Regions from separate parts of the Lactobacillus isalae genome, predicted to be linked through region 3. Evidence: predicted binding sites of a transcription regulator. Region 3 holds the regulator's gene; each other region holds the start of a gene.

Region 1 (10,750 bases), 660 kb from region 3:
TCATCATTTGAACAACGGCCTCTTCTGGAGTGCCTTCTGTCTTAGCCACAATCTTTTGTAAGTCTTTTGGTTTTACATCATTTGGGTCTGCCTTTACATTTAAGCCGAATGCACTTACAAACTCAAAGAATGATTGCATCTTTTCTTGGTCTGGAGTTTCATGAACACGGTAAAGAAATGGCGTATGCTTCTTGTAGTAATCTTCAGCCACTGTTTCATTTGCCATTAACATGAATGATTCAATCATTTTTTCAGCAGTACCACGCTCATGAAGAACAATGTCAGTTGGCTTGCCCTTATCATCAACAACAATCTTTGCTTCTGGTTCTTCAAAATCAATTGCACCACGTTGATGACGTTGTTTATATAAAATACTATGTAAATCAGCCATATCATGAAGCATTGGAGCTGCGTCTTCATACTTTTGTTCTAATTTTTCATGATTATTTGGATCAAGAACCTTGTTAACATTATTATATGTTAAACGACCATGCGATTTCATAACTGATGGATATATTCTGTATCCAACGCGCTTTCCTTCTGGAGTAATTTCCATATCGCATGAAAGAACTAAGCGTTCTACTCCTTCATTAAGTGAACAAATACCATTTGACAATCTAAATGGAAGCATTGGAATAACACGGTCAACTAAATAAGTACTGTTACCACGCGCAAAGGCTTCTTTATCTAAAGGACTACCTTCTTTTACATAGTGTGATACGTCTGCAATATGAACACCTAAGTGATAGTTACCATTAGGGAGTTTCCAAACTACAACTGCATCATCAAAGTCTTTAGAATCGTCTCCATCAATTGTAACAGCAGGTTGATCAGTAATATCAACGCGTTTTGCTTTTTCTTCTTCTGTTACATGATCAGGAATGCTATTTGCTTGATCTATTGCATCCTCAGGCCAATCAGTGCGGATGTCATTATCAACAACAATTGACATAATATCAACGCCAGGATCATTTTTATTACCAATTGTTAAGAGTGCCACACCCTGCATTTCATCAGGTTGATCTTCATCAGGATATTTAGTAATAGAAACTTTTACCATATCACCCATTTGTGGCTTAACGCCATTATCAGTAATATTAATCTTATATTTCTTTAGTTTTCTATTTTCACTAACAACATATCCATAAAACCCACTTGATTTAACAACTTCATCAGAATATGGATGGAATTCACCAACTAAAGTTTTTACACCGCGCTCAGTAATTTCTTCAATTTGACCTTCTGGTCCTTTACCATTCCAAGGGTTAGCACCAGCAATGATTTTTACTTTAACATGGTCTCCATCAATAGCAAATTTAGTATTGTGCTTATCAATAAAAGCATCTTCCATGCTCTCATCATCAAACTTAACAAAGCCAAAGCCTTTATCATTTGCTTTAAAAGTACCTTCGGCAACTGTGTTTAATTGATTTAACTGATATTTACCTTGACCATCAGTTACAATTTTTTTACTATGCTCTAAAAAAGTTAACGCTTTAACAAGATCTGGGAAATTCAATCTTTGATTACGGCTTAGATCATTTTCAAGTTGATCTACATCATATTGTTCTTGAGGATTATGTCTAAATGTTTCATAAACATCAGCTAAAACCCGTTCATTCTGTGTCATTATCTAAATTGCCTCAATTTCTTTATAAGATAAGTTAAGATAAAAGAAATTAAAAAAGCCCTCCTATGATCGGAAGGCTTTTTTTACTTGGATGAAAGTACTGCCAAGATTAAAGCAAGAGCAAAAAAGAGAACCAACAATACAGCGGTAATCCTTTCCATTAATGCTTCAAATCCACGCTTCTTTGTCTGGCCACTAAATACTGCACCGCCGGACAATGCGTTTAAGGCATCTTGTTGCTTTTGCGGCTGCATCAATGTAGCAATAATAATTAAAAAGCTAACAATGATGAGTAGCGTCATGACGATATTATACAAAGCGCTGCCTCCATTACCTAAATTTCTTACTGTACTGATTTTACCATATTTAACTAACGAATGCTAAAAGAAAAAGGGAGTCACCTCAAGCGACGCCCCCTTTTATCTATTATTTTAACGATTAATTAAATTTTTTAATTAAAATTGTTTGTGTAAGTTGTAGAAACTGTGGATTCCCTTGTATTGAGCAGTTGAACCCAAAGCTTCTTCAATTCTCATTAATTGGTTGTACTTAGCAATTCTGTCAGTTCTTGACATTGAACCAGTCTTAATTTGACCAGCATTAGTTGCAACAACTAAATCAGCAATTGTAGTATCTTCAGTTTCACCAGAACGGTGAGAAACAACAGCAGTGTAACCTGCTTCTTTAGCCATTTCAATAGCTTCAAAAGTTTCAGTTAAAGTACCAATTTGGTTAAGTTTAATTAAGATTGAGTTAGCAACACCCATCTTGATACCCTTTTCAAGGTAACTAGTGTTAGTTACGAATAAATCGTCACCAACAATTTGTACCTTATCGCCTAAACGTTCAGTAAAGGTCTTCCAACCTTCCCAATCGTTTTCATCCAAAGGATCTTCAACAGAAATAACTGGATACTTGTCAACTAAATCTTCAATTAATGAAGTCCATTCTTCAGCAGTGTATTCACGACCGTCAGCAACAGTTACGTACTTCTTAGTATCCTTGTTGTAGAATTCAGAAGCAGCACAGTCAAAGGCAATAGAAATGTCTTGACCTGGTTTGTAGCCAGCACGTTGAATAGCTTCTACTAAAATTTCAAATGGTTCTTCGTTGTTCTTCAAGTTAGGTGCAAAACCACCTTCATCACCAACAGCAGTTGATTCACCACGTTCTTGCAATAAGCCCTTCAAAGTATGGAAAGTTTCTGCACCCATACGAACAGCTTCATGAAGTGATTTAGCACCAACTGGCATAATCATGAATTCTTGAATATCAACGTTGTTATCTGCGTGCTTACCACCATTGATAACATTCATCATTGGAGTTGGTAAAACATGAGCATTTGGACCACCTAAGTATTCATATAAAGGTAGACCTAATTCATCAGCTGCAGCGCGAGCACTTGCTAATGAAACAGATAACATTGCGTTAGCACCTAAACGACCTTTATTTGGAGTACCATCAAGATCGATCATAGTTTGATCGATTAAACGTTGATCAGTAACGTCTAAACCGATAACAGCTTTAGCAATTTCGCCGTTAACATTCTCAACAGCAGTTAAAACGCCTTGACCACCAAAGCGAGACTTGTCACCATCACGTAATTCTACGGCTTCATGTTCACCAGTAGAAGCACCAGATGGAACAATAGCACGACCAAAGCCGCCTAATTCAGTATAAACTTCTGCTTCAACAGTTGGATTACCACGAGAGTCAAGAACTTCACGTGCGTGAATATCAGTAATAACAGACATGGAGATTCTCCTTTTTTTCTAATTCCGTTTAAATAAATTGTTAATTAATCTTGGTAGTTTACTAATGCTAAGAATGATTCTGGATCAAGTGAAGCACCACCAACTAAACCACCATCAATATCAGGTTTAGACATTAATTCTTTAACGTTAGCTGGTTTTACTGAGCCACCGTATTGAATACGAACGTTTTCAGCAGTTTCTTCGTTGTACAAGTCTTTTACAGTTTCACGAATAGTCTTGCACATTTCTTCAGCTTGATCAGCAGAAGCAGTCTTACCAGTACCAATAGCCCAAATTGGTTCATAAGCAATAACAAGCTTAGAAACTTGTTCTGCAGTCAAACCATCTAAAGCAGCCTTAATTTGAGCAACTACCCATTCATCTTGCTTGTTAGCTTCACGAGTTTCAAGAGATTCACCACAGCAAATAATTGGAGTTACATCATTAGCAAATAAAGCCTTAGCCTTCTTGTTAATGTCTTCATCAGTTTCGTGGAAGTAACCACGACGTTCTGAGTGACCAATAATACAGTAGTCAATACCCATTTCGTTTAAAACTTTAGGTGAAGTTTCACCAGTAAATGCACCTTCAACTTCAAAGTATGCATTTTCTGCACCAGTATGTAAGTTTGAACCTTCAGCAGTTTTCTTTAAAACGTAAAGGTCAACTGCAGGTGCAGCAATAACTGATTCAACTTTATTTGGATCTGGTAACTTACCCTTAACTGCGTTTACAAATTCAACAGTTTGTTCAGGGTTCATATGTAACTTCCAGTTACCAGCAATAATTGGTGTACGCATTTAAAAATTCCTCCTAATTTTACTTGTCAGAAACACAAGCGATTCCTGGTAATTCTTTACCTTCAAGGTAGTTAAGTGAAGCACCACCACCAGTAGAAATGTGGCTGATCTTAGGAGCAATTCCCAATTGCTTAGCAGCAGCAGTTGAGTCACCACCACCGATAATAGTTACGGCGTCCTTCAAATCAGCTAATGCACGACCAACTTCCAAAGTACCTTCTGCGTAGTTTGGCATTTCGAAAGCACCCATAGGTCCGTTCCAAACAACAGTCTTAGCATCCTTTAAGATGTCTCTGAATTTTTCAACAGTCTTAGGACCAATGTCAAGACCCATTTCGTTATCAGGAATATCATCACCAACAACTTCGTGAGGAGCATCGTTTGAAAATTCAGTTGCTGCAACGTTATCTACAGGCAATACAATCTTGTCGCCAGCTTTTTCTAATAATTCTTTTGCAAGTTCAACTTTATCAGCTTCAAATAATGATTTACCAATCTTGTGGCCTTGTGCTGCTAAGAAAGTGTAAGCCATCCCACCACCGATTAAGATGTGGTCTGACTTAGGAATTAAGTTTTCAATAACACCAATCTTGTCGGATACCTTTGCACCACCAAGAATAGTTACAAATGGGTGAACTGGGTTTTCAACAGCGTCACCTAAGAACTTAATTTCTTTTTCAAGCAAGTAACCAGCTGCTGCTGGCTTACCAGCCTTCTTCATAGCAGTTGCAATACCAACGTTTGAAGCGTGGCTTCTGTGAGCAGTACCAAATGCATCGTTTACGAATACATCGCCAAGACTTGCCCAGTATTCGCCAAGTTTTGGATCGTTCTTAGATTCACGTTTACCAAAGTCATTGTCAATATCTTGGAATCTAGTGTTTTCAAGAACAACAACGTCGCCATCCTTCATTTTATCGATGGTTTCTTCTACTTCTTTACCTTCATTTTCTGGTACAAAAGTTACAGGCTTTTCTAATAATTCACTTAAGCGTTCTGCTACTGGACGTAGTGATAATTCTTTCTTGTCAGCATCTGACTTAACACGACCCAAGTGGCTGAGTAAGATTGCCTTACCACCGTGATCAATGATGTACTTGATAGTTGGTAATGCAGCAACGATACGGTTGTCATCACCGATAACACCATTTTTAATTGGAACATTAAAGTCAACACGAACTAAAACTTTTTTACCTTTAAGATCAAGGTCTGAAACGATTAATTTAGCCATTTAAACTAATTTACCTCCGATAGATTATTTGAAAAAAGGCGGAGGAAGTAATTCCCTCCGCCTTCTCTCGTCTGCTTACTAAAATCAGTAATTAAATTAATGATTAAAGAGTAGCAAATTTCAATAAAGTACGAACCATTTGGCAAGTGAATGAGTATTCGTTGTCGTACCAAGCAACAGTCTTAACTAATTGCTTGTCACCTGCAGTAGTTACCATGGTTTGAGTTGGGTCAAAGATTGAACCAGCAGTCATACCTAAAACGTCGCTAGAAACGATGTTGTGGTCGTTGTATGCAAATGAAGGACTTTCGTACTTCTTAACTGCTTCGTTAACTTCGTCAGCAGTTACATCCTTGCTTAAGATTGAAACTAATTCAGTTACAGAACCATCTGGAACTGGAACACGTTGTGCGTGACCATTCAACTTACCGTTCAATTCTGGAACAACAAGACCAATAGCCTTAGCAGCACCAGTTGAGTGAGGAATAATGTTGATAGCTGCAGCACGAGCAGAACGTAAGTTACCACCACGTACAGGACCATCTAAAAGCATTTGAGTTGAAGTGTAAGCGTGGATAGTAGTCATAGTACCAACTTCAATGCCGAATTCTTTTTGTAAAGCATTAACCATTGGTGCTAATGAGTTAGTAGTACATGAACCAGCTGAAACAATCTTGTCATCAGCAGTCAAAGTATCATCGTTTACGCCGTAAACAATGGTCTTCAAGTCTGAACCAGCAGGTGCAGAAATTAATACACGCTTTGCACCAGCCTTAAGGTGAGCTTCTGACTTAGCCTTGCTAGTGTAGAAACCAGTACATTCAAGAACGAAGTCAACACCATCGTTCTTAACCCAAGGAATGTTTTGTGCTTGTGGTTCAGCGTAAACACGGTACTTCTTACCATCAACTACGATTGAGTCATCAGTTGCTGAAACTTCGTGGTTGAAAGTACCATGAGTTGAGTCGTACTTAAGTAAGTGAGCTAAAAGTGCTGGAGTAGTCAAGTCGTTGATTGCAACAACTTCAATATCTGAAGACTTTTCGCCTAAATCCATAATACGACGGAATGCTAAACGACCAATACGGCCGAAACCGTTAATACCAATTTTAACTGTCATATCCTATATTCCTCCTTAGGAAATATGTAAGTAACAATTTATTTTAAACGGGAATTACTTCCCCTTTAAAACCAAGTTTGAGGCTCCCTCATCTGTGATTAACCACGTCTGTTTAGGAGCATGATGCATGTAAGCTGTAATTGCAGCAGCTTTACTAGCTCCAGCTGCAATTGCAAATACATGAGGTATTTTATCTAAGTCTTCCAATTGAAGACCAATACGTGGGATACGTTTAACAAGTCTGCCTTGTTGGTCAAAGAAATACCCGAAACATTCGGCCACAGCTCCATCATTTCGAAGCTTGGAACTAGTCATCACATCTAGGCCACGTCTTTTCGACATGACATCTGCTCTTCCAATTCCATGTATCACCATATCACTATTATAAATGTTTGAAATCGCATTCGCAATATCTGTGTCTTGAAGTAATAAAGTCAAGGCCTCAGATGACACATTTTCTGGAAGATAAAGACCTTTATGTCTACCTCCAGTTTCAGACGCCATCATTTGAGCGACAGTATTGCTTTGGATTTCAACACTTTCTCCAACTGCTCCTCTACCGGGAACAAATAATAAATCGCGATAACGACTTAATTTTGGAGAAAGATGACGAGCTACTCCCGCAACTGTTGTACCACCTAAAACGGTGATAATACTTTTTCCTAATGGTAGAAGCAAATCAAGAGCTGAATTGAGTTGTTCACCCATCAAGTCAACAACTCGTTCTTGTCGGTCCATATCACCAGGAACAATTATTGCTCGATCGATCCCTAATTTCTGTGCTAGTTCAATTTCTGTTTGACTTGCATTGAATAAGCGATCAATCAATGGAGCTGCTTCTTTTAAAGTTCTCTTTCCTTTATCAGTTAATTCCATGCCGTAGCTTTGAATGCTGATCAAACCCAATTGTCGTAAATAATCAGTTTCAGTTCGCACATTGCGCTCGCTTAATCCTAATTTTTTAGCAACAACTCGTCGCCCAACTGGAGCTAACAGCGAAATCTGTTCGAGAACAAGAAAACGTTGCCGAATTATTTTTAAAACATCAGGAACTAAGCTTTGCAACAAGGTTAAATCCGAGTCCATTGCTCGCTCCCTCTATTGGGTCAAAAGTGATACCACCATATGACGGTAAGCGACCCAAAAAGCTTAAAAATATTAGAGAGACGCGAATTAATCAAATTTAAATTCACATTTCTCTCTCGACAGTTTTTAGTATAGCAATATCTTTTTTTAAATTCAAGATATATCCTCCAGAATAATTAATTTGTACTTTCTACTTTTTCTGATATACTTATTTTAGTTTGTCGTGCCCTTAGTGTAATGGATCGCACGTAAGATTCCGGTTCTTAAAATCTGAGTTCGACTCTCAGGGGGCGCATAGTAAAGACAGTCATTGAGACTGTCTTTTTTATTCTTCTAATTTAATTACTTCCTTTATTTAGAAATAGCCTATCATTTGTAAGCATTTTCGTTATAATTAAAATTGGTGTTAATTATGTACATAGACAGAAAGGTTATTTTATGATCGAAGAAGAAAAAAAGTCTGATGCCAAGAAAATGCTCTGGCCAACGCTAGCAATGATGGCATTTTCAACTGTTTGGGGCTTTGGGAACGTTGTTAATGGATATGTCTACTTTGATGGTACTAAAGTTGTATTCAGTTGGATACTAATGTTCCTATTATATTTTGTCCCCTATGCATTAATGGTTGGAGAATTAGGTGCTACCTTCAAAGATGCTAATGGTGGTGTCTCTTCATGGGTAAACGCTACTATGGGTGCAAAATGGGCCTACTATGCTGGATGGACATATTGGGCATGTCACGTAGTTTATATTTCAAGTAAAGGTACAGGTGGTTTAAGAGCTATGGCTTGGGGGATTTTTGGAAATACCAAATGGTATGATGGACTCCCTACTGCATGGACACAACTTGCAACGCTAGTAATTTTTCTATTCTTCTGCTGGGTCACTACTAAAGGTATTCCAGTTCTTAAAAGTTTAGCAACTATTGCTGGATCATCGATGTTTATCATGTCAATTTTATTCATCATTATGATGTTTGCCGCTCCAGCAATTAATCCACATGCCGGTTATTATTCAATCAACTTTAACTGGAAGAATTTTATGCCAACGTTTAATCTAAAATATCTGACTTCACTTTCAATTTTAGTTTTTGCCGTTGGTGGATGTGAGAAAATATCTCCATATGTAAACAAGGTTAAAAATCCTTCAAAGAACTTCCCTAAAGCCATGATGGCTTTAGCCATTATGGTTATGATTTCCGCAATCTTAGGAACTTTTGCTATGGCTTTGATGTTTGATCCAAAGGTTGTTAATAATAACTTAAATGAGTATATTTCAAACGGTGCTTACATGGCATTCCAACGTTTAGGTGAATACTACCACGTTGGCGGATTATTTATGTACATCTATTCATGGTGTAACGTCATCGGTCAATTTTCTACTTTAGTTATCAGTATCGATGCACCTTTGAGAATGTTACTTGGTAGTAAAGAAGCTAAAAACTTTATTCCTAAGAAACTTCTCAAGGTCAATAAACATGGTGCCTACATTAACGGTATTTGGATGGTCGTAATCCTATCAGGAGGCTTAATTGTTGCACAAGCATTATTACCAGATGCACAAGCTGTTATGGCACAGTTAGTTAAATTAAATTCAACTACAATGCCAATGCGTTACCTATGGGTATTTGCAGCTTACATTGCCCTGAGAAAACAGCAAAAGAAATTTGATACTTCATATCAAATGACTAAAAATCAAGGATTAGCTTATACAGCTGGCGTTTGGTGTTTTATTGTTACAGCTGCCTGCTGTATTTTCGGTATCTACTCACCAGATCCATTTACTTTATTCCTTAACATTATTACCCCAATTATCTTGATTGCACTTGGCTTAATTTTACCAGCAATCAAAAAAAGAGAAGATGGTAGTAATCCACTAATGAATTAGCTGAAAATGCACGATAGCCAATATCGTGCATTTTTTCTACATAAAATTAGGTTTGATTAGTTGACATGATTAAAAGTAAGTGATTTAATTAGCACTGTGCTTATTAGAGTGCTAATTTTGTTTAGGAGGTAAAATTAATGCTCGTACCTACAGTTATTGAACAAACTGCACGTGGTGAACGTGCCTACGACATTTATTCAAGATTATTAAAAGATAGAATCATTATGCTTAGCGGTGAGATTAACGACCAAATGGCTAACTCTATCATTGCTCAACTTTTATTCTTAGATGCACAAGATAATACCAAAGATATTTCGCTTTATATTAATTCTCCAGGTGGTGTTATTACCTCTGGTCTAGCAATTATGGATACTATGAACTTTATTAAGTCAGACGTTTCTACTATTGCAATTGGTATGGCTGCTTCTATGGCATCAATTCTTTTGACTAGTGGAACTAAGGGTAAGCGTTTCGCATTGCCAAATTCAACAGTTCTTATTCACCAACCTTTAGGTGGTGCACAAGGTCAACAAACTGATATTCAAATTGCTGCTAATGAAATTTTGAAGAGTCGTAAAAAGCTTAACCAAATTTTACATGAAACTACTGGTCAACCTCTTGATAAGATCCTTAAGGATACTGAACGTGATAACTACTTATCCGCTGAAGAAGCTAAAGACTATGGTTTAATTGATGAAATCTTGGTTAACCAAAAGAAAGATTAATGTAATTGAATAAACAAAAATAGAGCTCAATGAGCTCTATTTTTTTACCTAATTTTCTTCTTTTAACTGCTGCGCCATCTCACGAATTTTTTGAAAACGATGGTTAACTCCTGATTTTGAAATTGGACCATCTGGCACTTGAGCTGCAACTTCCTTAAGAGAAAGTTCTGGATGAGTAAGTCTAAAGCGCGCCAAAATTGCTAGCTTTTCTGGAAGATTTTCTAAACCTATCTTTTCATCAATCAATTGAATATCTTCAACTTGCTTAGCAGCAGCATTTGCTGTTTTTTTCAAATTAGCTGTATCACAATTTACTAAGCGATTTACTGAATTACGCATATCTCGCATAATTCTCAAATCTTCAAATGCCAGCATTGCATTAACAGCACCCACAATATGTAAGAAATCGCCAATCTTTTCAGCTTCTTTTAAATATACAATATATCCACTACGTCTTCTTGTAGCTTTTGCATTTAAGTAAAAGAAATTATTCATTAAATCTAACAAATCTTGATTG
Region 2 (10,750 bases), 630 kb from region 3:
GTGAATTATCAAAGTCGCTGCGGAATTGATCAATTTCTTGTAGGGTTAATTCGTGAGACATAGATTACACTCCTTTAATTTTTTTATAATATTTTTCATTATATTTACTATACAGCAAATAATGATTTAATACACTAATTTTGTGAATGAAAGTAACTTTCATAAGTATTTCAATAGACGTTATGAAGTATAATGTTTATAACAATATCGGAGGAATTAAATATGAAAAAGAATATTTTTGTATCAGGAATAACTTTAATGACAATGCTCCTTGCTGTAGGTTGCAGCAATAGTGCCAACCAATCTAATACTAATAACGAGGCAAAAAGCAGTAAGACAAGTCACAAGAAGAGTCATAAAACTAAAAAGCATACAAGCAAAAAAGATAAGAATGATGTAGATACTGATGATACAGATACTACTAGTTCAGATAAGAAGAGTAGTAAGAGCAGCAGCGACAGTTCAAGTAGCAGCAATAGTGAAAAGACTGATAAGAGCGATTCAACTAACTCTAACAATTCTTCTGATTCAACTGGATCAACTAATTCAAATAATGCGTCAAATTCAGCTGCATCATCTAACAGTCAAACTAATAGTAATAATCAAAATGCATCGTCAGCTAATAATGCTTCAGATGCAATGTTTAACAAGATGGTTTCTAACACTATTAAAGAACATGGCTACTCAAGCAGTTATGGTCCAGATAACTTCACTCTAATTGATGGCGGCAATGGTCAATATTCTTTAGCTGAAAAATCAACTGGAACAATTGTTGGCCACTATTCAGTAAAAAATGGTGATTTATACAAGCAAGATGTTATTACTGGAAATGATGAAAAGGTTAAGTAATGGTTTATTATCAAAAGATGACACCAGAAGGCTATCAAGAAATTAAAGATGAGATAGCTCGCTTAAAGAAAGATCGACCACGTAGAATTAAGATCTTGCAAGAAGCTCGCAGTATGGGGGATTTATCGGAAAATTCTGAATATACTACTGCAAAAATGGAGTTAGGACATTTACAGAGTCGCTTGCGTTACTTAGATAAACAATTACGTTATTCTGAGATTATTCAAAAAGATGAAACTGGCACAATAGACTTGGGTTCAAATGTGAAATTACTTTTTGAAGGTGATGATGAAGCTGAAGAATATCGAATTGTCGGTAGAATGGAAGCAGATCTAGCTAAAGGAAAAATTTCTTTTGATTCACCTTTGGGCCAAGCTCTAATGAAGCAAAAGGCCGGTGCAACAGTAGAAGTAGAAGCACCTGCCGGAAGTTATAATGTGAAAATTATTGATGTAGACTAAAAAACATCCCGTTTTTGTGCGGGATGTTTTTTAGTAATTAATAAATATTATTCAATTGTAATTGTATTTTCTTTATCTTCTTCAGTTAGTTTTGGCAAGGTAATGGTTAAAACGCCATCGACGTCTTTAGCAGAAATTTCTTTTGAATCAACGTCAGGAATACGATAGCTTCTTTGAATGTGACCGACGCTTCTTTCGCGGTGAAGAAGATTGCCGTTCTTATCATCTAAGTTGTCAAATGAATCACGACTTCCTGAAACATTCAAGATGCCATCTTTATATGAAACCTTGATATCCTTTTTGTCCATTCCGGGCATATCCACTTTAACGATGTAGTCTTTATCAGTTTCTGCTACGTCAGATTGCATAATGTTCTTAATTGAACTGTCGTCAAAAAAGTCTTTTGGAAAACTAAACCAATCGCTTAATTGATCCATCATATTATCGTTATTATGATTTTTCATCATTTCGTTTGCCATAATAAAACTTCCTTCCATTACGCTCTCTACACTGTTTATTGTAGTAGGTTAGGATAGAATGTAAAACATTTAGCACTCTGACATATTAACTGCTAATTTGAAAGAAAAAAATAGGATTTAGTATACTTGCTAAATCCTATTTTAAATTACTAATCTAAGTCTTTACCGTTAGATTCGATAACTTTCTTATACCAGTTAAATGAATCCTTCTTTGAACGTTCTAGTGTTCCTTCACCCTTATCATTCTTGTCAACATAGATGAAGCCGTAGCGTTTGTCCATTTGACCAGTTCCAGCTGAAACTAAATCAATACAACCCCAAGGAAGATAACCCATCAAGTCAACACCGTCTAAAACAACAGCCTTTTCCATTTGTTCAATGTGTTTTCTTAGGTAGTCAATTCTGTATGGATCATGAACTGAACCGTCAGCTTCGCGCTTATCGTAAGCACCAAGACCATTTTCAACGATAAATAATGGCTTGTGGTAGCGGTCAGTTAAGTGGTTAAGAGAAATTCTTAAACCTTCTGGATCAATTTCCCAGCCCCAATCACTACGTTCTAGAGTTGGATTTTCAACAATGGCTTCTTGCAAGTCGGTTAATTCGTCAGGCTTAACTTTCTTACTTGAAACAGTAGTTGATTGATAGTATGAAAAGCCTACGTAGTCAACAGTACCTTCTTTTAAGGCAATCTTATCTTCTTCGGTAATGTCTGGACGGTAGCCATTTCTTTCAATGTAGTCTTCAACTGCGTTTGGATATTCACCATTAACGTGAACGTCAGAGAAAAAGTCGCGTCTTTGTTCAAATTTGTCAGCAAGTAAGACATCGTCTGAAGATGGAGTTAAAGGACGAACAGGTGAGTAGTTAATCATACAACCAATTTGGAAGTCTGGATTAATCTTGTGTCCTTCTTTAACTGCTAAAGCAGAAGCAACTAATTCATAGTGAGCAGCTTGATACATTGCTGCTTCTTTCTCCTTATCGCCCATGCCATTTTTGAACAAAATACCAGAGTTAGTAGCCATTAAAAAGTCGTTATTGAAGCTGGATTGATTATCGATTTCATTAAATGTCATCCAGTACTTAACCTTGTTCTTGTAGCGCTTGAAACATACGCGAGCAAAACGTACGAAGTAGTCAATTAATTTACGGTTAGTAAAGCCGCCATATTCTTTAACTAAGTGATATGGAATTTCGAAGTGAGAAAGAGTGATTACAGGTTCGATTCCATACTTGTGGCATTCGTCAAATAAGTCATCATAGAATTTGAGTCCTGCTTCATTAGGTTCTTTTTCATCACCTTTAGGAAAAATTCTAGTCCAAGCAATTGATGTACGGAAAGCCTTAAAGCCCATTTCAGCCATTAATTTGATATCGCCTTTATAGTGGTGGTAAAAGTCAATTGCATCATGGTTAGGATAATTTTTACCAGGAAGTACGCCATCAGTAATTTCACGTGGTTTAGTAGCTGATCCTACTGTCATCACGTCGGCAACTGACATTCCTTTTCCGTCTTCATTCCAAGCACCTTCAAGTTGGTGAGCAGCAACTGCTCCACCCCATAAAAAGCCTTTAGGCATAGTATATCCAGTCATATTCAATACGTCCTTTCTAAAGTAAGCGTTTTCGAAGTTCATTCTACAAATTAAAAACTCAATTGTAAAGATTAAAAGTATAGAATTTTATTTTTTAGTAAGAAAATGGTTATTAATCTTGCAAACGGTTTCATTAAAGAGTATTATACAGGTGTTGTCTGAATTGTTCAGGAACAATATTGAAAGGGCAGATACAATAATGACTAAAAAAGATCAGAGTTTAGAACAAAAGAAACATGATATGAGTGTGAGATCTATAAATTTTAGCCGCTATTTAATGATTCGTTATTTTTCTGCGGCGTTCTTATTCACTAATCTATTTTGGTTAGTTTTTGCAGTTTGCTACAAAGATATTGTTGCTTCGATAATTTCGGGATTATTGTTTGTTTTATTATTAGTAGCTTCAGTAGAGCAGGTAAGCAAATGGAATGTTAGAAATACTGACTTGAAGTTTACGAAACTGTATTATCAGCTGCAGCTAGGTGCAAATGTAATCTTTGCTATAGGTTGCTATTTACCATTTGGAAAGATTCTATTTCCTTTTATGGCTACAAATGATGTCGCAAATGTAATTTTTACGATTCTAGTTGTTGGAATTTTAGGTTCTATTTTGATTTTAAGAAGAATTAGCAACATTCAAAATGGCCGCGACAAATATGCACGAGCAATTAAGACATTTGAAAGTAATAGACAGTAGGACAAATTGAGGGGGATGTACTATGTCTGACACTGCGCAACCATCATTTAAAGATAAAATGATGAAGATACTAGGCAAGTTCTCGGGTTCACGTTTTGTACGTGCAATTATGGGTGCTGGTTATTCCATTATTGCCTTTTCTATCATTGGATCAATGTTTTTGGTCCTAACAGTTTTGACTCAGGTTATTACTGCTAAAGGATTTGTAGATTTTTACAATAATACATTTGGACGTTTTAACAATATTTATACTGTTATTTACAACGCCACAATGGGTATTATTGCAATTTACTTTGCTGGATCATTTGCTTATAATTATGCAGATATTTATCGCAAAGAAGAAAACTTATTGCTTGATCCATTAAACGCTGTTTTCTTAACTTTAATGGGTTTATTCATTACCGTTCCACAATTAGTATGGAAGGGTGGCAACACTGTCTTCGTTAATATTTTAAAGAAGGATAATATTGTTGCTAGTGGTTATGGAGTTTCAGGCTCAGGACTAACTAGAGTTGGTGCGACTGGTATCTTTACAGGCTTAATCATTGCTTGGTTAACTGTTCAAATTTATCGTTTCTGTATTAAGCATAATTGGCGTATTAAGATGCCAGCATCTGTTCCATCAGGTGTTGCTAACTCATTTACTGCTTTAATTCCTGGTTTTGTTATTGCTATTGTTATTGCTGTAATTGATGTCATTTTAATCATTCTTGGGACAGATATTTTTCAATTATTATTTATTCCATTCTCATTTGTTTCAAACATTGCTAATACTTGGTGGGGAGTTTTGATTATTTTCTTCCTAATTCACTTCTTATGGTGGTTTGGTATCCACGGAGCTACTATTATTTCAAGTTTTTACCAAGCAATCGTTTTATCAAATATGGCTGCTAATGCTTCTGGTGCTCACTACGTATTTGCTGGTGAATTCTCAAATGCATTCGTAGTTATGGGAGGTTCTGGAGCTACTTTGGGTATGGCACTTTGGATGGCCTTTGCTTCTAGATCTAAGCAATTACGAGAACTTGGTAAACTTGAAGCTGTTCCTGCTATATTTAATATTAATGAACCTTTACTATTTGGTTTGCCAATTGTTTATAATATTAAATTATTTATTCCATTCTTAGCTGCTCCAATGGTATGTTCAATGACTGCTTACGCTGCAATTGCGACTAATTTAGTACCTAAGATTATCGTTCAACAACCATGGCCTATTCCTGTAGGACTTGGTGGTATGATGGCCACTGCTAGTTGGCAAGGTGCTGTTTTAGCCTTAGTCAATGTTGTCATTGCATTCTTAATTTGGTATCCATTCATTAAGCATTACGACAATGAATTGCTTAAGAAAGAACAAGCAGGTGCTACAAAAGCTTAATTAAAAGTATAGATTTTTAAAATCCTCGTAGTTTAAAATATAACTATGAGGATTTTTTATTTAAGGACACAATAATGAAGAAATATGAATTAGTTGCAGATAAAATAAAAAATTATATTACTGAGAAGCAACTTCATCATGGTGATAAATTGCCAACAATTACTGATTTGATGAAAGAATATCAAGTTGGAAAATCAACTATTTTGCAGGCAATTACATTACTTACTCAGCGCGGACTTGTTTATAAAGTCCAAGGTTCAGGAGTTTTCGTCCGTCCTACTGGACGAGATGGCTATATGTCACTAACTGATAATGCTGGTTTTGCCCATGTATTAAAAGACCCCACTACAGAAGTAATTGAGTTTTCTGAAAAGAGAGCTCCCAAGCCTTTAAGTGACTATCTTCATTCTGATGAAGTATGCTACTTTATTAAAAGATTGCGCAGGCAAGAGGGGAAGCCTTTTGTCTTAGAAGAGTCTTATTATCGTAAGAGTCTAATTCCCTTCATGAGTAAAGAAATTGCAGAAGGATCAATTTTTGACTATATAAGAGAGGGATTAAAGAAAGAGATTCGATTTTCTGACAAGTATATGCGTGTTAGAAAATTGACTGCTGATGAAGCAAAATATCTTGAATTAAAAGAGGGAGATCCCTGCTTAGAAGTTTATGATACTTTTTATCTAGCAAATGGAACTGCGTTTGATAGTTCTAAGCTGGTATATAATTATCAAAATTCTAGGTTCTATGATCAAAGTTCTGACGATATTATTTAATAAAATAGCCCTAATCTCAATTTGTAGTGACCCACAAAAATTGGACACTTTATTAATATTATGCAACTAAGGATTGATTTCGATATTGAATCGGAGTCAGTCCTTTTAGTTTACTCTTTGTCCTTTCGTAATTATAGAAATGAATATAATCTTTAATCGATTGTTCCAATTCATTCAGATTGGCATAGTTTGATTCTTTGCCATAAAACATCTCTCTTTTAAGTATGCCAAAGAAGCCTTCCATAAGCCCATCGTCTGGAGAACAGCCTTTCCTAGACATGCTTTGTTCAATGCCACGTCTTGCAAGTTCATATTGATAAGTCTTATGTTGATATTGCCAGCCACGATCTGAATGAAATACTAATCCATTCAATGAACCATTAGCTTTAAATGCATCATCAAGCATAGTCATTACCTGCTGTAAGTTGGGACTACGAGAGATATTATAAGCGACAATATCTCTCCCACAGCCATCGATAATAGGCGATAGATAAAGCTTTTGTCCTCTTAAGTTGAATTCAGTAATATCTGTGTACCATTTCATATTTGGCCTAACGGCAAAGAAGTTGCGTTTAATTAAGTTAGGTTTAATTCTTCCTTCAATTTCACCCTCAAAGCTGTTGTAGCGTCTTCTACGTTTCATACGATATCCAATCAAATTAAGTTTACGCATTAAACGATAGACTGTTTTTCGATTGATTATAAAGCCTTCACTATGTAAGTGATCAGTTATTGTTCGATAACCTGGAGCAGTGTATCTAGCTTTAAGTTCAAAGAATATTTCTTTAATTCGTTTAATTAGACCGTGGTGCTTTATCTCATCTTGATCTTCGCGCTTTAAAATATCGTAATAATTGCTTCTGGATAAGCTAGGTAAAGCATTATTCGGATCATTTAAAATCGACAAGATAGTTTTAACACCCAACCCAAGTTCTAGCCTTAATTCTCTAACAGCTTGTGCTATTTCTGTTTTGGTTGGTTTTTTCTCTTTTGAACCAAGGCATCCAATTTTTTTATAAATGCGTTCTCGACAGTAAGCTTTAAATTCTGGCGACGCAATTCTTCGTTTTCTTTCTTCAATTTCTCTAGTTCTTTGTTCACAGGTTCGTCGTCCCTTCCTCTTAATAACGACATTATACCCGTTTTCTTTATAAGAGCGAATCCAATTAATAAGCATGCCTTGACTTTTCAAGCCCAATTCTAAAGATACAGAGTAAGCAGTCTCATGATTGACTAAAACCCGATTGATAGCTTCTAGCTTAAATTGGGCTGAATAATAAGTATAGGGCTTATCTAATATATCTATTCCATGCCTATGAATGAGTGAAACTAAGTACTTAATACTAACTGATCCTATTCCATACTTTTTACTTAAATATGTCGATCTTTTATTTTCAATCGTCCATTCTTTATAAATATTCAATTTATCTTTTTTAGTTAATTTAGACATAGTAAAACCCCCGAAATCCGTGTCCGAATTTCGGGGGTCACTACAATTGTTGAGACTAGGACTATTTTTTATTTTGCGTAAGCTAATACATTTCTTTTCATTTGCTTTAGTTGCTTTTTAGCACCTTGTTTTAATTGCCAATTGTAAAACCAAGTGCCGATATTAGAATGTCTCTTTTCGTCATAGCTTAAAACATCTTCGTTAAAGGTTATTTTGCAGCCTTGATCATTATCTTCTAAATAGTAAGCAATCTTAACGTCTAGTTTAGGAGATTTAAAAACTGAGACGTATTTCTTACCAAATTCATATTCAGTAATGTCTGCTTTTACATTACGTTGCTGATAGCTGGTTCCTGCAGCAATTTTAATAGGTAAGTCATTTCCACGAGCCTTTTTAATGGCCTGAGTAAGTTGCATATCGAGATAATTAAAGAAGTCCTTTGCTTTAAAACTAGCTTGATCTGTTATTGTAATCATTTTATTCATCTTTCTATAGTTGTTTTGTAAAAAAATAGAGCCTAGAAAGTGCTAGGTTCTATTTTCTTTTTAGTCTAAATCTTTACCATGGGAGGCAATGACTTTCTTGTACCAGTCAAATGAGTCCTTAGGATATCTCTTAAGTGAGCCATTACCTTTATCATCGCGGTCTACATAAACAAATCCGTAGCGCTTCTTCATTTCACCAGTTCCGTTTGAAACTAGATCGATTGCTGACCACATTGTGTAGCCCATTAATGGAATCCCATCTTCGTTAACTGCTTCTTCCATTGATTTAATTTGAGCACGAAGGTAGTTAATGCGATAATCATCGTGAATCTTGTAATCTTCAGTCAATTCATCGCCCCAACCAAGACCGTTTTCAACAATAAACAATGGCTTGTGGTATCTGTCCCAAAGGTCATTTAAGGCAATTCTTAAGACATCAGGGTCTGTTGCCCAGCCCCAGGCGTTATAGTCAAGGTAAGGATTTTTAACGCCACCTGCTGACATATTACCGTTTGCTTTAGCATCAGCTTCATGAGTTGTTAAGACATTAGATGTGTAGCAAGAAAAACTTAAGAAATCTGCTGGATATTTTTTAATTAATTCGTAGTCTTCTGGAGTATCTTCTAGTTTAATGCCATCTCGTTCATATTGTTTTAAGCGATATTCAGGATAACGTCCACCAGTTTGAACGTCAGAATAGAAAAGCATTTCTTGTTTAGCTTTCATGACTAAAAGCTGATCTGCAGGGTCTGATGTATATGGATAGTAAGCAGAGTAGGCAAGCATTTGACCAACTTGGTTGTTTTTATCAATCTCATGAGCGAGTTTAACAACCTTGCTGCTAGCTACAAATTGATTGTGAGCTCCTTGAGCACGGTTTTGCTCACTTCCATCAATTAAGCCCCCACCCATATAAGGAGCCATATCCATGGCATTAATTTCATTAAAAGTAAGCCAGTACTTAACCTTACCTTTATAGTGGTTCATGACGATATCTGCGTAGTGAACGAAAATATCGATCATTTTCCTATCTTTCCAGCCACCAAAACGATTGACTAAAGATAGAGGAGTCTCATAGTGTGAAAGGGTAACAAGTGGTTCGATGCCATACTTAGCACATTCATCAAAAACCTTATCGTAGAAGTCTAATCCTTCTTCATTCGGTTCTTCATCGTCTCCATTTGGTAAAATGCGTGACCAATTTAGAGATAAACGGAACATATTAAAGCCCATGTCGGCCATATATTTAATATCTTCTTTGTAATGATGATAGAAATCTGTTCCTTCATGACTAGGGTAGTAGTAATCATCTAAAAGAGCTGGCTTTGCGCCCTCAGGTAATTTGAACTCGTTACCCCAAGCCATAGCAGTAGTACCAGTTTTACCATCTGGCATTTTCCAGGTAACTTTTCTTGGCTCAGTAGCAGAGCCATTAGTTAAGACATCAATGGCGTTTAATCCCTTGCCACCTTCATCATAACCGCCTTCATATTGGTTAGCGGCACTAGCGCCACCCCAGTAAAAATCCTTTGGCATTGAGTAGGTTTTAGTCATTATTTTTCCTTTCTTTATCTGTTTAAATTTATAAAAAAAGTTCTAGAATTGCTCTAGAACTTTTACTTAAAAGCTGTTTGTTTCTAAAACGACGTAATTTCGTTCATCGTAGCGATTGCGACTGGTTGAATATTCAACTGGTTGACCATTGTTTAACCATACGATTTGTTCAAGCTCTAAAATTGGGTCATCTTTTTTAGCATCAAGGTATTTTTGATCCCAATCATCTGCCTTAGTAGCCTTAATCTTACGATATGCAACGCCAAATTTAAGTTTTAAGTTTTGGTGAAGATAATTATAGATTGAATTGTGTAAGATAACTTCGTTTAAGTTAGGAACTAAGTTGACAGGCATAAAGGTATGTTCTAGAATCAGTGGCTTTCCTTCAAGTCGTCTTAAGCGACGAATATTATAAACAGGATCACTAGACTTTAATTTTAAGTAATGTTGAACATCTTCATTAGGAAATTCAACATTGAACTCAATAATGTCGCTGGTAACTTCATCTGATCCAAGTAAGTTAGCTAAGCCACTAAAGGCATTAGCTGGTGAATCAAATTTATCTTGAATTGGGACTGGCCCTAATACAAAAGTACCTAACCCTGATTCTTTATAAACAAGGCCTTTTCTTTGTAGTCCATCTAAGGCTTTTTTTACAGTCAAACGGCTTACGTGTAATTCGTCTGCAAGTGTTTTTTGGTCAGGAAGGGGAGCCTGAGTTTTGTAGACTCCATCTTCAATTCTTTTTTGTAGAATTCGAGCAACTTTTAAGTATTTTGCTTCCGCAGCCATTATTTTTCAGCCATTTTTTTGTAAACAGCTACTACTTCTTTAGCTAAATCAATAAAAGTAATAGCTGTCATTAAGTGGTCTTGAGCGTGAACCATGTAAAGGTCAACTTTTACGTGGTTACCTTGTGCTTCTTGAGTTAGCATATCAGTTTGAACATTGTGAGCATTTACTAAGCCTTCATTTGCTTGTTTAATAAATTCGTCAGCCTTGTCAAAATCGCCTTTTTTAGCAGCTTGA
Region 3 (10,750 bases):
GCTTGTTCTTCATCATCACTTAATAGCAATTCAACAGCTAAATTGGCATTTGCTAGCCGGCCAACAGCATTTAATCTAGGGGCAATATTAAAACCGACATCAGTTGCCGTAATCTGTCCCATTGTCAAACCCGCTTGCTTAATTAAAGCACGAAGTCCTGGTCGTTCGGTTTGATTTAAAATATCTAATCCACGTTTTACAATGATATGTCCTTCACCAGTAACCTTAACCATATCACCAATCGTCCCAATCATGGCTAAATCTAATAGTTCTGGCATTGTATCTTGCATTAAAGCCCGGCAAATCGTGTATGCTACCCCAGCTCCGCAATAATCATCAAAAGGATATTTTTGACCTGGATAATTGCAGTGAACCGTACTAAAAGCTGCCGGTTTTTGATTTTGAAAAGTATGGTGGTCAGTCAAAATCACATCAACATCATGGTCTTGAGCATATTTAATTTCGTCAACACCTGTCACCCCATTATCAACGGTAATAATTAATTTAGTGCCATCCTTTACTATGTCCTTATAGCGACTCATACTCGGCCCATAACCATCTTTAAAACGGTTGGGAATAAAGAAATGAACATCAGCACCCAAAATTTCTAGCGTATCCATCATAATACTAGTTGCTGTAATTCCATCAGCATCATAATCACCGTAGATAGTAATTTTTTCGCCATTATCTATAGCTTGATTGATACGATTTACAGTTTTCTCCATATCATGCATTAAAAACGGATCAGCTAAGTCATTCTCATCAGCATTTAACCAAAAATCTAGTTTTTCTGGTGTATTAATACCTCTTAAAGCAAAAAGTTTGGCTTGAATATCTGTCAAACCATAGTCATCAATTAAATCTTGATCTAAATTAGTTGCTTGTCTTTGTTGCCATTTCATTATTTTCTAGTTCACCTAAATCATTTATAAACATCTAATTTTCTATTATAGCAAAAAATTAAAAAGGATTTACTTCTTCACTCAGAAGCAAATCCTTCTTATTTAAGTTTGAAAACTTGTAAATTCTTATCTGTTGCCGGTTTTTCGGCAATTAATTTTCCTCTAATTGCCCAACGATTAACTCCACCATCTGCACAGGTAATTAAAGTTACAATATTTTCTTTAGTATTGTCAACTAACCAAACCGCAGTTGGATCGACAACTTTTTTCATATAGATTCGATAAACATAAACTTTATCAAGATTAGTTAAGTAAACTTTTTCGCCTAATTTTGTATCTTCCAGTGGTGAAAAGAGAACGCCTTTTGCTGTCATATAGTGACCTGCTAAAGGATAATTACCTTTTCCCATAACTTGATCTGGTCGCATTGTACCTCCACCAGTTGACATGGCATCGTTACTTAATCCCTTCATAATAGGTAAGTACATTTTTACACTTGGAACTGCAATTGCACCAATCGCATCAGCTGTATTATTAACTCTTGATTTCGTTACCTGCCCGAAGTCAATTTCTTCTACTTTGGAGAAATCAAACATTCCTTTTTTGGCTTGATTTTTTTTAACAGTTTCCTTGTTTAATTTCTTCAAGGCAGTAGTTTGATTTTGTCGAACCATCATATCCCGGATCTGACTGTTAAAAATCATCCCTAAACCAATAATCAATAGAATAATTGCAGCAATTCGAATTATCCAAGTTTTCTTAGAAGTATTTTTTCTTGTCTTTGCCATTTGTTTCTATCCTCAATTTTATTAATGCTGTTATAAATTCTAACACATTTTCTAAAAAATAATACTTCTTAAGTTAGCACTAGATTATCACAAAGAATTTTCCTTTTTACGTAGATTTTTTAAACACAAAAAAGATGTACCAAGAAGCCTCGGTACACCTCCAAAGTCGATATTATTATTTACCTTTAATGTCATCATCATTCATCTTCAAAACAGCCATGAACGCATCTTGAGGTACTTCTACCTTTCCAACTGCCTTCATTCTCTTCTTACCACGACGCTGCTTCTCAAGCAACTTAGCACGTCTATCAGGATCCCCAGTATGGATCTTCCAAGTAACGTCCTTACGATATGGCTTAATCGTTGCACGAGAAATAATTTTAGCACCGATAGCACCTTGAATATCTACTTCAAAGTTTTGACGAGGAATCAGTTTCTTAAGCATTGTTGTCATCTGACGAGCACGATTTTGTGCTTCCTCACGGTGAGCAATGAAACTAAGAGCATCAATTGGTTCCTTGTTAAGGAGCATATCAATTTTAACTAAGTCGGTTGCACGATAACCAGTTATCTCATAATCCAGAGAAGCATAGCCTTTAGTTGAAGACTTCAACTCATCAAAGAAATCATAAATAATTTCTGCTAATGGCATATTGTAAATAACATTAACACGGTATTTGTCTAAATAATCCATGGTTACAAATTCTCCGCGTTTTCGTTGGCATAGCTCCATTACCGGACCAACAAAGTCATTTGGCACCATCACTTCTGCCTTAACATAAGGTTCTTGAACTTCTTTATATTCGCCAGCGTCTGGCAAGTCAGCAGGATTATCAATCAACTTAGTTGAACCATCATTCATAATTGCATGGTAATCCACACTTGGTGCAGTCATGATTAAATCCATACCAAATTCTTGCTCAAGTCGTTCTTGAACAACATCCATGTGAAGTAATCCTAAGAATCCGCAACGAAATCCAAAGCCTAGAGCTTGCGAAGTTTCAGGTTCAAATTCTAAGGCTGCATCGTTCAATTGAAGTTTTTGCAAAGCTTCTTTTAGATCATCATATTTTTGGTTATCAACTGGATACATACCAGAATAAACCATAGGTGGAATTTGACGATAACCAGGAAGTGGCTTTTCAGTTGGATTTTCAGCACTTGTAATCGTATCACCAACACGAGTTTCACGAACAGACTTAATATTTGCCGTTAAATATCCAACATCCCCAGCAATAAGCATGTCTTTTTTAACTGGATGTGGACTTGAAACACCAACTTCTGTTACTTCAAATTCTTTTCCAGTATTCATAATTCGAATTTTATCGCCAGGCTTTACAGTTCCTTCTTCAATTCGAACAGATAAAACAACACCGCGATAATCATCATATTTTGAATCGAAAATCAATGCCTTTAACGGAGCATTTAAGTCACCACTTGGAGCAGGAACTTTTTGGACAATTTCTTCAAGCAATTCTGGAATACCTTGTCCAGTTTTACCAGAAACTTCAACTGCATCTGACGCATCAAGTCCAATCATCTCTTCGATTTCATTCTTACACATTTCAGGATCAGCTGAAGGTAAGTCAATCTTATTAATAACTGGTAAAATCTCTAAATCATCGTCAATTGCTAAATAAGTATTAGCTAAGGTTTGCGCTTGAACACCTTGAGTTGCATCGACTACTAAAAGAGCTCCTTCACAAGCTGCCAAAGAACGCGAAACCTCATAAGAAAAGTCTACGTGTCCTGGGGTATCAATTAAGTGAAAAATATATGTTTCACCATCTTTAGCATGATATTTTACTTCAACAGAATTAAGCTTAATAGTAATACCACGCTGACGTTCTAGTGGCATATCATCAAGTAATTGATTCTTCATTTGACGTTCAGATACAGTATCCGTTAGCTCCAAGATACGGTCTGCAATCGTTGACTTACCATGATCGATATGAGCAACGATTGAAAAATTTCGAATATGTTTTTGATAGTCTTGTAATTTTTTTATATCCATGTTCTCACCTTTTTCGCTTTATTAATTATATCAAAGGCTGGGTACTAGATAAAATTCTTAATGCAATATTTTCAGAAGATAGATTATTATCATACAAATAAAACGTATATCCCATCATCATCTTAGAGATATACGTTTTATTACTATTCTCCGTTTAATTTATCTTTTAAACGTTCGAAAAAGTTCTTCTCTTGAGGAGAAATATTGCCACCACCGGCTTTAACATAATCAACTAAAGCTTCTTTTTGCTTATCATTAATCTTCTTTGGAATGACAACCTTAACCGTTACTTCTTGGTCCCCGTTACCAGTACCATTAATCTTAGGAACACCTTGACCACGTAACTTGAAGTTAGTATTAGGTTGAGTACCAGCTGGAATAGTCAAATCAACTGGTCCGTGAACAGTATTTACGCGGATCTTATCACCTAAAGCAGCTTGAGCAAAAGAAATTGGAGCATCACTATAAATAGTAGTGCCATTTCTTCTAAATTCTTTACTTGGTTTAACTCTAAAGACAATATATAAGTCCCCGTAAGGTCCACCATTCTTACCAGCTTCGCCTTGACCGCTCAAACGAATTTGTTGACCATTGTCAATACCAGCTGGGACCTTAACTTCAAGAGTTTGCTTTTTATCGACTGTGCCTTGACCATGGCATGTTTGGCATGGATGCTCAATAATTGAACCACGTCCATCACACTTGTCACAAGTAGTCTGTTGTTGGATAACGCCAAGTGGAGTTTGACGAGTTACAGTCATAACACCGGTACCGTGACATTTATCACAAGTAATTGGATGAGTTCCCTTTTCAGCACCGGACCCCTCACAGGTTGGACAAACTTCACTTCTAGTGTAAGTAATATCTGTCTTCTTACCCTTGATTGCATCCATAAAGTCAATTGTCATTGTATAATCTAAATCTTGACCCTTTTGAGGTGCAGTAGGATCTACTCGACTTCTACCACCACCAAATGCTGAGCCAAAGATATCACCAAAAATATCACCAAAATCGCCAAAGCCTTGAGATGAGTAACCACCTTGGCCGCCAAAGCCGCCAAAACCTTGACCGCCAAAGCCGCCTTGACCATTTACACCTGCTTGACCAAACTGGTCATATTGAGCCCTTTTTTGCTTATCATGCAGAACCTCGTATGCTTCATTTACTTCTTTATATTTTTCTTCAGCGCCAGGTTCATGGTTTAAGTCTGGGTGATATTTTTTTGCCAGCTTACGGTAAGCCTTGTTAATGTCACTTTCACTAGCATTCTTATCAACACCCAGCACATCATAATAATCACGTTGTGCCATCTGAAAACTCCTTCATTCATAAAAGAAAAGAACTACAATCACGCAGTTCTTTTCTTGTTTGATTTAATTATAAATCTTTTTACTTGTCAGGGTCTACCTTATGAAAGTCTCCATCAACAGTTGAACCACCTTGACCGTTGTTTGAGCCATTATCATTGTTTGGTTGACCACCTTGAGGTCCAGCTTGACCAGCAGCACCTTGAGCACCGCCATTTTGTTGGTAAAGTTTAACAGCTAAATCTTGAGCAGCCTTTGATAAAGCTTCCTTCTTTTCTTTCATTTCATCCAAGTTGTTATCTTTTTGAGCTTTCTTCAAAGCATCTAAAGCATCTTGAACATTCTTGGTTTCAGTTTCAGGAACTTTACCCTTAGTTTCCTTCAAAGTCTTTTCAGTAGTAAAGATTAATTGATCTACTTCATTACGTAAATCAACTTCTTCCTTACGTTTCTTGTCTTCTTCAGCATGCTCTTCAGCATCTTTTTGCATCTTCTTGATTTCTTCGTCTGATAAGCCGGAAGAACTCTTAATGGTAATCTTTTGTTCCTTACCAGTACCCATATCCTTAGCAGAAACATTTACAATACCGTTCTTGTCGATATCGAAAGTAACTTGAATTTGTGGAACACCACGTGGTGCTGGTGGAATATCAGTTAATTCAAAACGTCCTAAAGTCTTGTCATCTGCTGCCATTGGACGTTCACCTTGAAGAACGTGAACATCAACAGCTGGTTGATTATCTGCTGCAGTTGAGAAGATTTGACTCTTTGAAGTTGGGATAGTAGTGTTTCTATCGATTAGCTTAGTGAAAACACCACCCATTGTTTCAATACCAAGTGATAATGGGGTAACATCAAGTAAAACGATGTCCTTAACATCACCAGAAATAACACCACCTTGAATGGCTGCACCTAAGGCAACAGCTTCATCAGGGTTAATTGAGTGGTCAGGTTCTTTACCAGCCCATTCCTTAACAGCTTTTTGAACTGCAGGAATACGAGTTGAACCACCATTTAAAATAACTTTGTCAATATCGTTTACGCTCAATCCAGCATCACTTAATGCATTGTCAAAAGCAACCTTAGTCTTTTGAACTAAGTCATCAGTCAATTCATCAAACTTAGCACGAGTTAAGTCAGCTTCAAGGTGAAGTGGACCAGCTTCTCCAGCAGAAATAAATGGAAGTGAAATGTGAGTTGATGAAACGCCAGATAAGTCTTTCTTAGCCTTTTCAGCAGCATCCTTTAAACGTTGTAGTGCCATCTTATCGTTAGATAAGTCAACACCATTTTCTTCCTTAAAGTTTTGGATTAACCAATCCATAATTCTCTTATCAAAGTCATCACCACCAAGGTGAGTATCACCATTAGTTGATAATACTTGGAAGACACCATCACCCAATTGCAAGATGGAAACGTCGAAAGTACCACCACCAAGGTCGTATACTAAAACTTTTTCATCATTTTCATCTTTATCAAGGCCATATGCTAAAGCTGAAGCAGTTGGTTCATTGATAATTCTTTGAACATTTAAGCCAGCAATTTTACCAGCATCTTTAGTAGCTTGACGTTGTGCATCATTAAAGTAAGCAGGAACAGTAATAACTGCATCAGTTACCTTTTCACCTAAGTAATCTTCAGAAAACTTCTTAATGTATTGCAAAATAAAGGCTGAAATTTCTTGTGGAGTATATTCCTTGTCGCCAACCTTAACTTTATAGCCTTCTTCACCCATATGACTCTTGATTGAAACAATAGTATTAGGGTTAGTGATAGCTTGACGCTTGGCAACTTCACCAACTTGAATTTCACCATTCTTAAAAGCAACTACAGAAGGAGTAGTACGGTTACCTTCTGGGTTAGTAATAATCTTAGGTTCTTTACCTTCAAGTACGGCAACTGCTGAGTTAGTCGTACCTAAGTCAATACCAATAACTTTTGACATATATGTAACTTCCTTTCTTATTGAGCCACTACAACCATTGCTGGTCTTAATGTTCTATCTTTATATTGATATCCTTTTTGTAAAACTTTAACTACGTGATCCTTTTGATCATCATTTTCGGCTGCAACAGTTTGAACAGCTTGATGAAGTGAAGGATCAAAAGTCTCGCCTTCGGCTTTAATCTCAGTAATTCCTTGATCTTTCATTGATTTAATCAATGAATCAAGAGTCATCTGAACACCTTTTTGTAATTGCTTAGCAGCTTCGTCATCTGCCTTAACAGCTAACGCACGCTCTAAGTTATCCATTGCTGGCAAAACTTCTTTAGCTAGGCTTTGAGACTCATATTTAATCAATTGAGCGCGTTCTTTTGCATAACGAGCCTGCATATTTTGAATCTCAGCTTCACTACGTAAGTATTTATCTTCAAGATCCTTATTCTTAGCACTTAATTCAGCAATTTCTTTTTCATAATCTCTTGTTGAATCTTCCTTAACTTCCTCTTTCGGAGCTGCTTTTGGATCTTTCTTTGGTGCCTTATCTGGGGTCACCTCGTCTTTTAAATCTTTTTCATGCGGAAACTCTTCTTTACTCACAGCTAACCTCCTTACTTAAATCTACCATAATAATCTAACAATTTCTTTGCTAGTTCATTCCTAAAATACTCGAGTAATCCGATCATCTGCGAGTATGGCATGTTAGTTGGTCCTAGTAGTGCAATTGTTCCTTTACCATATTTACCAACACTATATTGTGCAGTTAATAAACTATAATCTTCAAGTAAGTCTGACGGTAATTCTGACCCTAGTTTAACTTGAACTTTTGAATTAGAATCATTCTTTATTCCATCTTCTGGATTAAAACCAATTAAACTTGAAATAGCATCATTTTGGTCAATTAATTTATAGAGTGATTTCACTTTGGTTAAATCATCATTTTCATAATTACTTAAAAGATTGATCTGACCATCGACATACATTTGCTCGCTTGCAGCATCCTTAATAACATCTTGGAGCAAATCCAAAATTTCAGGTGCTGATCCTCCAGCAACAAGATGGTCGGCAATTCTCTTAAGCAATACCTCATTAATTGAACTCAACGATTTTCCAACTAATTGATCATTAATCAATCTAACTGCTTTTTCAATCTCTTCTCCATTAGTATGATGAGGTAAAGTATAAATTTGATTCTTTACGTTACCATCATCAGTTACTAAAATAGCCATTACTTGATGACTAGAAAGAGGAACAATTCTAAAACCCGTTACTTTAACAGAACGAGTCTCAGGTCCTGCAGCAAAAGCAGTATAGTTAGTTAAATCAGACAGAATCTTTGCAGCTTCTTGTACAATTTCATTAACTTGTTGAAAGGGTTGATCTAATTGATAAACAATTCGATTATAGACGGATGCTGGTATCTTTACCGGATTAATCAAATGATCTAAGTAGTAGCGATAGCCAGCTGTTGAAGGAATTCTACCACTTGAAGAGTGTGTCTTTTCAAGTAATCCCTGTTCTTCCAAAGCCGCCATTTCATTTCGAACTGTTGCACTTGAGACCTTGACAGGCAGTTGATTCATCACGGTCTTGGAACCTACTGGCTCATGTGTCTGAGTAAAGTCCATAATAATAGTCTTTAAAATAAGTTCTTGCCGTTCGGTCAACATTTTCTCGCCCCCATCATTAGCACTCTTCTTTCTCTTGTGCTAACAATTAATATGATACCATAACTTAGCAATTGTGCAAGTCGAGTGCTAATTAAATTTAAACAAAAAAGCAAGCTTCATTGCTTGCTTCTGATTACTTAATTGGTAGCCTAATTACAGTCTTACGCCGGTCTACTTTAGTCCGTCTTGGATCACTTAAATATATTTCATGATGGTATCTTGGATTTTGAATATCAAGCTGATAATTTTCTTTCTTAACAAATTGATGCATTTTTTCTATTGTTGCTGGCTCGTCATCATAACTGCCCCAATGCATGGCTTGAACACAAAGTCCTTCCTCATAAGAAAAAAACTTAACTTGTGAGAAATCTTTCTCTTTCTTTTCACTAGCTGCCTTAACTGCCCAATCAAATTCTTCTAATGTAACAAAGTCAGGCACTCTAATCATCGACATCCAAGAGAAATTTTCTTTATGGGCATAATCAACTTGTTTTTTATCCTTTGTCCACCACAGCCCTTCAAGTGGAGGAACAACATAATCAAAATAGCCTGGAATTTTATGATCTCCCTTCTTGCTCATCTTGATCCTATAAGCAAGTCCATAAAGTAGCTCTAAAGCTTTTTTATAAGCTCCATCTTCTTGATTAGGATCGCCATTTCCTGCAACCGCAATGTAATTTATTTTGGGAACCTTGATAATTTCAGGTCGCTTTTTTGGTAAATAAAGTTCTTTGAATTCTTTTTATAGTCAAATGCCATTTTTATTCTTTCTATAACTAATCTTTTATATTTAATTTTATTCTTTTATTTGCAACTTGACTAATGAAATACTCATCATGCTCTACTAATAGCATCGCTGGCCTAGTCTTTTTCAAAATATTGATTAATTGATCTTGGTTAAATACATCTAAGTAGTTAGCAGGCTCATCCCATAAATAAAAATCTGCATCTTCGACAAGCGATTTGGCAATTGCAACCCTCTTTTGCTGTCCCATACTCATTTCTTCAATTCTTGTATGAAAACTTTCTCTAGGAAAGCCCATTTTTTTAAGCATATTAAGCATCTGCTCATAAGACAAATGCTCTTTGTGAGCAAATTCTACTAAAGTGCCTGAATATTCAACAAAATTTTGTGGCAAATATGAAATTTTTAAGCCACTAGTTAAACTTAAAATTCCTTGATAATTTACATCTGCGCTTTTATTTAAAATGCTTTTTAAAAAAGTAGACTTTCCCGATCCGTTTTTACCTTCAAGAGAAACAATTCCTTGATTTTCGACAATTAAGTTTAAATCTTTAAATAAATTTTTATCTTGAACTTTCAGATCTAAATGCCGTGTTTCTAATAAAGTCGAATGATAATTTGGCTGAAAATTCATCTCTAAATCTGGTATAGATTCAACATTGGTCATCAAGCCTTTTCTGTCTTGAATGTCCTTGTTCATTCTTCTTTCAACATTCTTAGATCCTTTCATTATTTTAGCAGCCTTATGACCAAAAAATCCCTTGTTAATATCTGCATGAATTTCATTCTTATGCGCACTAGCTTTTTTATTATTTTCTGATTGAAGAGAATAGCCCTTGATTCGTTGTCTACTTTCATCTAGAGTCTTAATTTGACCACGAAGTTTCTCATTTCTCTGTTGGTTAAATTTATCTCGTTTTTCTTTAGTGTCTTCATAACTAGCAAAATTTCCTTGATATAAATGAATCTCTGTATTTTCAATTGCAAGGATATGGTCAGTTATTTGATTTAAGAATTCTCGGTCATGACTAACCACAATATAGCCGTTAGAATGATGATGCAAATATTCTACTACTTGTTTTCGTGACTCTTCGTCTAAATGATTAGTTGGCTCATCAATAAGAGGAAAAGCATCCCTATTAATAAAAGATAGAGCTAATAAAACTTTAGTCTGTTCTCCTCCGCTTAGAGTATTAAAGGGTTGCCAAATAAGATTAGTGTCTACTTTCATTAAATTTAACTCAAGCTCAAGTTCCCATTGATCAAATTGAACTTGTTCTTCTAAAGCATAAAGAGTCAATTGTTCCTTGTTTTTTACATTAAGAGGAAAGTAATTAAATTCAAGCTTAGATTGGATTGCTCCTGTTCCCTGTAATTTTCCTC

Evidence for each region. The regulator HrcA, encoded in region 3, represses chaperone genes, less so after heat shock. The targets are predictions, from matches to a motif close to TTAGCACTCNNNNNNNNNGAGTGCTAA.
Region 1: the regulator HrcA is predicted to act here: its motif matches at 9,597-9,623, upstream of clpP (ATP-dependent Clp endopeptidase proteolytic subunit ClpP).
Region 2: the regulator HrcA is predicted to act here: its motif matches at 1,859-1,885, upstream of QM512_RS09410 (Hsp20/alpha crystallin family protein).

The regions. Positions count from the first base shown of each region.
Region 1 covers NZ_OX443569.1:1,118,460-1,129,209, forward strand. The annotation lists gene rnr (ribonuclease R) at 1-1,630, opposite strand, end outside; gene secG (preprotein translocase subunit SecG) at 1,714-1,947, opposite strand; gene eno (phosphopyruvate hydratase) at 2,086-3,384, opposite strand; gene tpiA (triose-phosphate isomerase) at 3,429-4,184, opposite strand; gene QM512_RS05540 (phosphoglycerate kinase) at 4,204-5,415, opposite strand; gene gap (type I glyceraldehyde-3-phosphate dehydrogenase) at 5,519-6,535, opposite strand; gene QM512_RS05550 (sugar-binding transcriptional regulator) at 6,590-7,621, opposite strand; gene QM512_RS05555 (APC family permease) at 8,060-9,508, shown strand; gene clpP (ATP-dependent Clp endopeptidase proteolytic subunit ClpP) at 9,646-10,233, shown strand; gene whiA (DNA-binding protein WhiA) at 10,282-10,750, opposite strand, start outside.
Region 2 covers NZ_OX443569.1:1,956,168-1,966,917, forward strand. The annotation lists gene QM512_RS09395 (C1 family peptidase) at 1-61, opposite strand, end outside; gene QM512_RS09400 (hypothetical protein) at 223-849, shown strand; gene greA (transcription elongation factor GreA) at 849-1,310, shown strand; gene QM512_RS09410 (Hsp20/alpha crystallin family protein) at 1,358-1,789, opposite strand; gene QM512_RS09415 (6-phospho-beta-glucosidase) at 1,939-3,387, opposite strand; gene QM512_RS09420 (PTS cellobiose transporter subunit IIA) at 3,587-4,084, shown strand; gene celB (PTS cellobiose transporter subunit IIC) at 4,107-5,459, shown strand; gene QM512_RS09430 (GntR family transcriptional regulator) at 5,534-6,232, shown strand; gene QM512_RS09435 (IS3 family transposase) at 6,291-7,682, opposite strand; gene QM512_RS09440 (DUF3284 domain-containing protein) at 7,751-8,158, opposite strand; gene QM512_RS09445 (glycoside hydrolase family 1 protein) at 8,228-9,721, opposite strand; gene QM512_RS09450 (GntR family transcriptional regulator) at 9,788-10,513, opposite strand; gene QM512_RS09455 (PTS lactose/cellobiose transporter subunit IIA) at 10,513-10,750, opposite strand, start outside.
Region 3 covers NZ_OX443569.1:461,630-472,379, reverse strand. The annotation lists gene recJ (single-stranded-DNA-specific exonuclease RecJ) at 1-902, opposite strand, end outside; gene QM512_RS02210 (class A sortase) at 1,001-1,690, opposite strand; gene lepA (translation elongation factor 4) at 1,866-3,704, opposite strand; gene dnaJ (molecular chaperone DnaJ) at 3,848-5,014, opposite strand; gene dnaK (molecular chaperone DnaK) at 5,094-6,956, opposite strand; gene grpE (nucleotide exchange factor GrpE) at 6,974-7,552, opposite strand; gene hrcA (heat-inducible transcriptional repressor HrcA) at 7,564-8,622, opposite strand; partial or broken gene QM512_RS02180 (GyrI-like domain-containing protein) at 8,756-9,381, opposite strand; gene abc-f (ribosomal protection-like ABC-F family protein) at 9,399-10,750, opposite strand, start outside.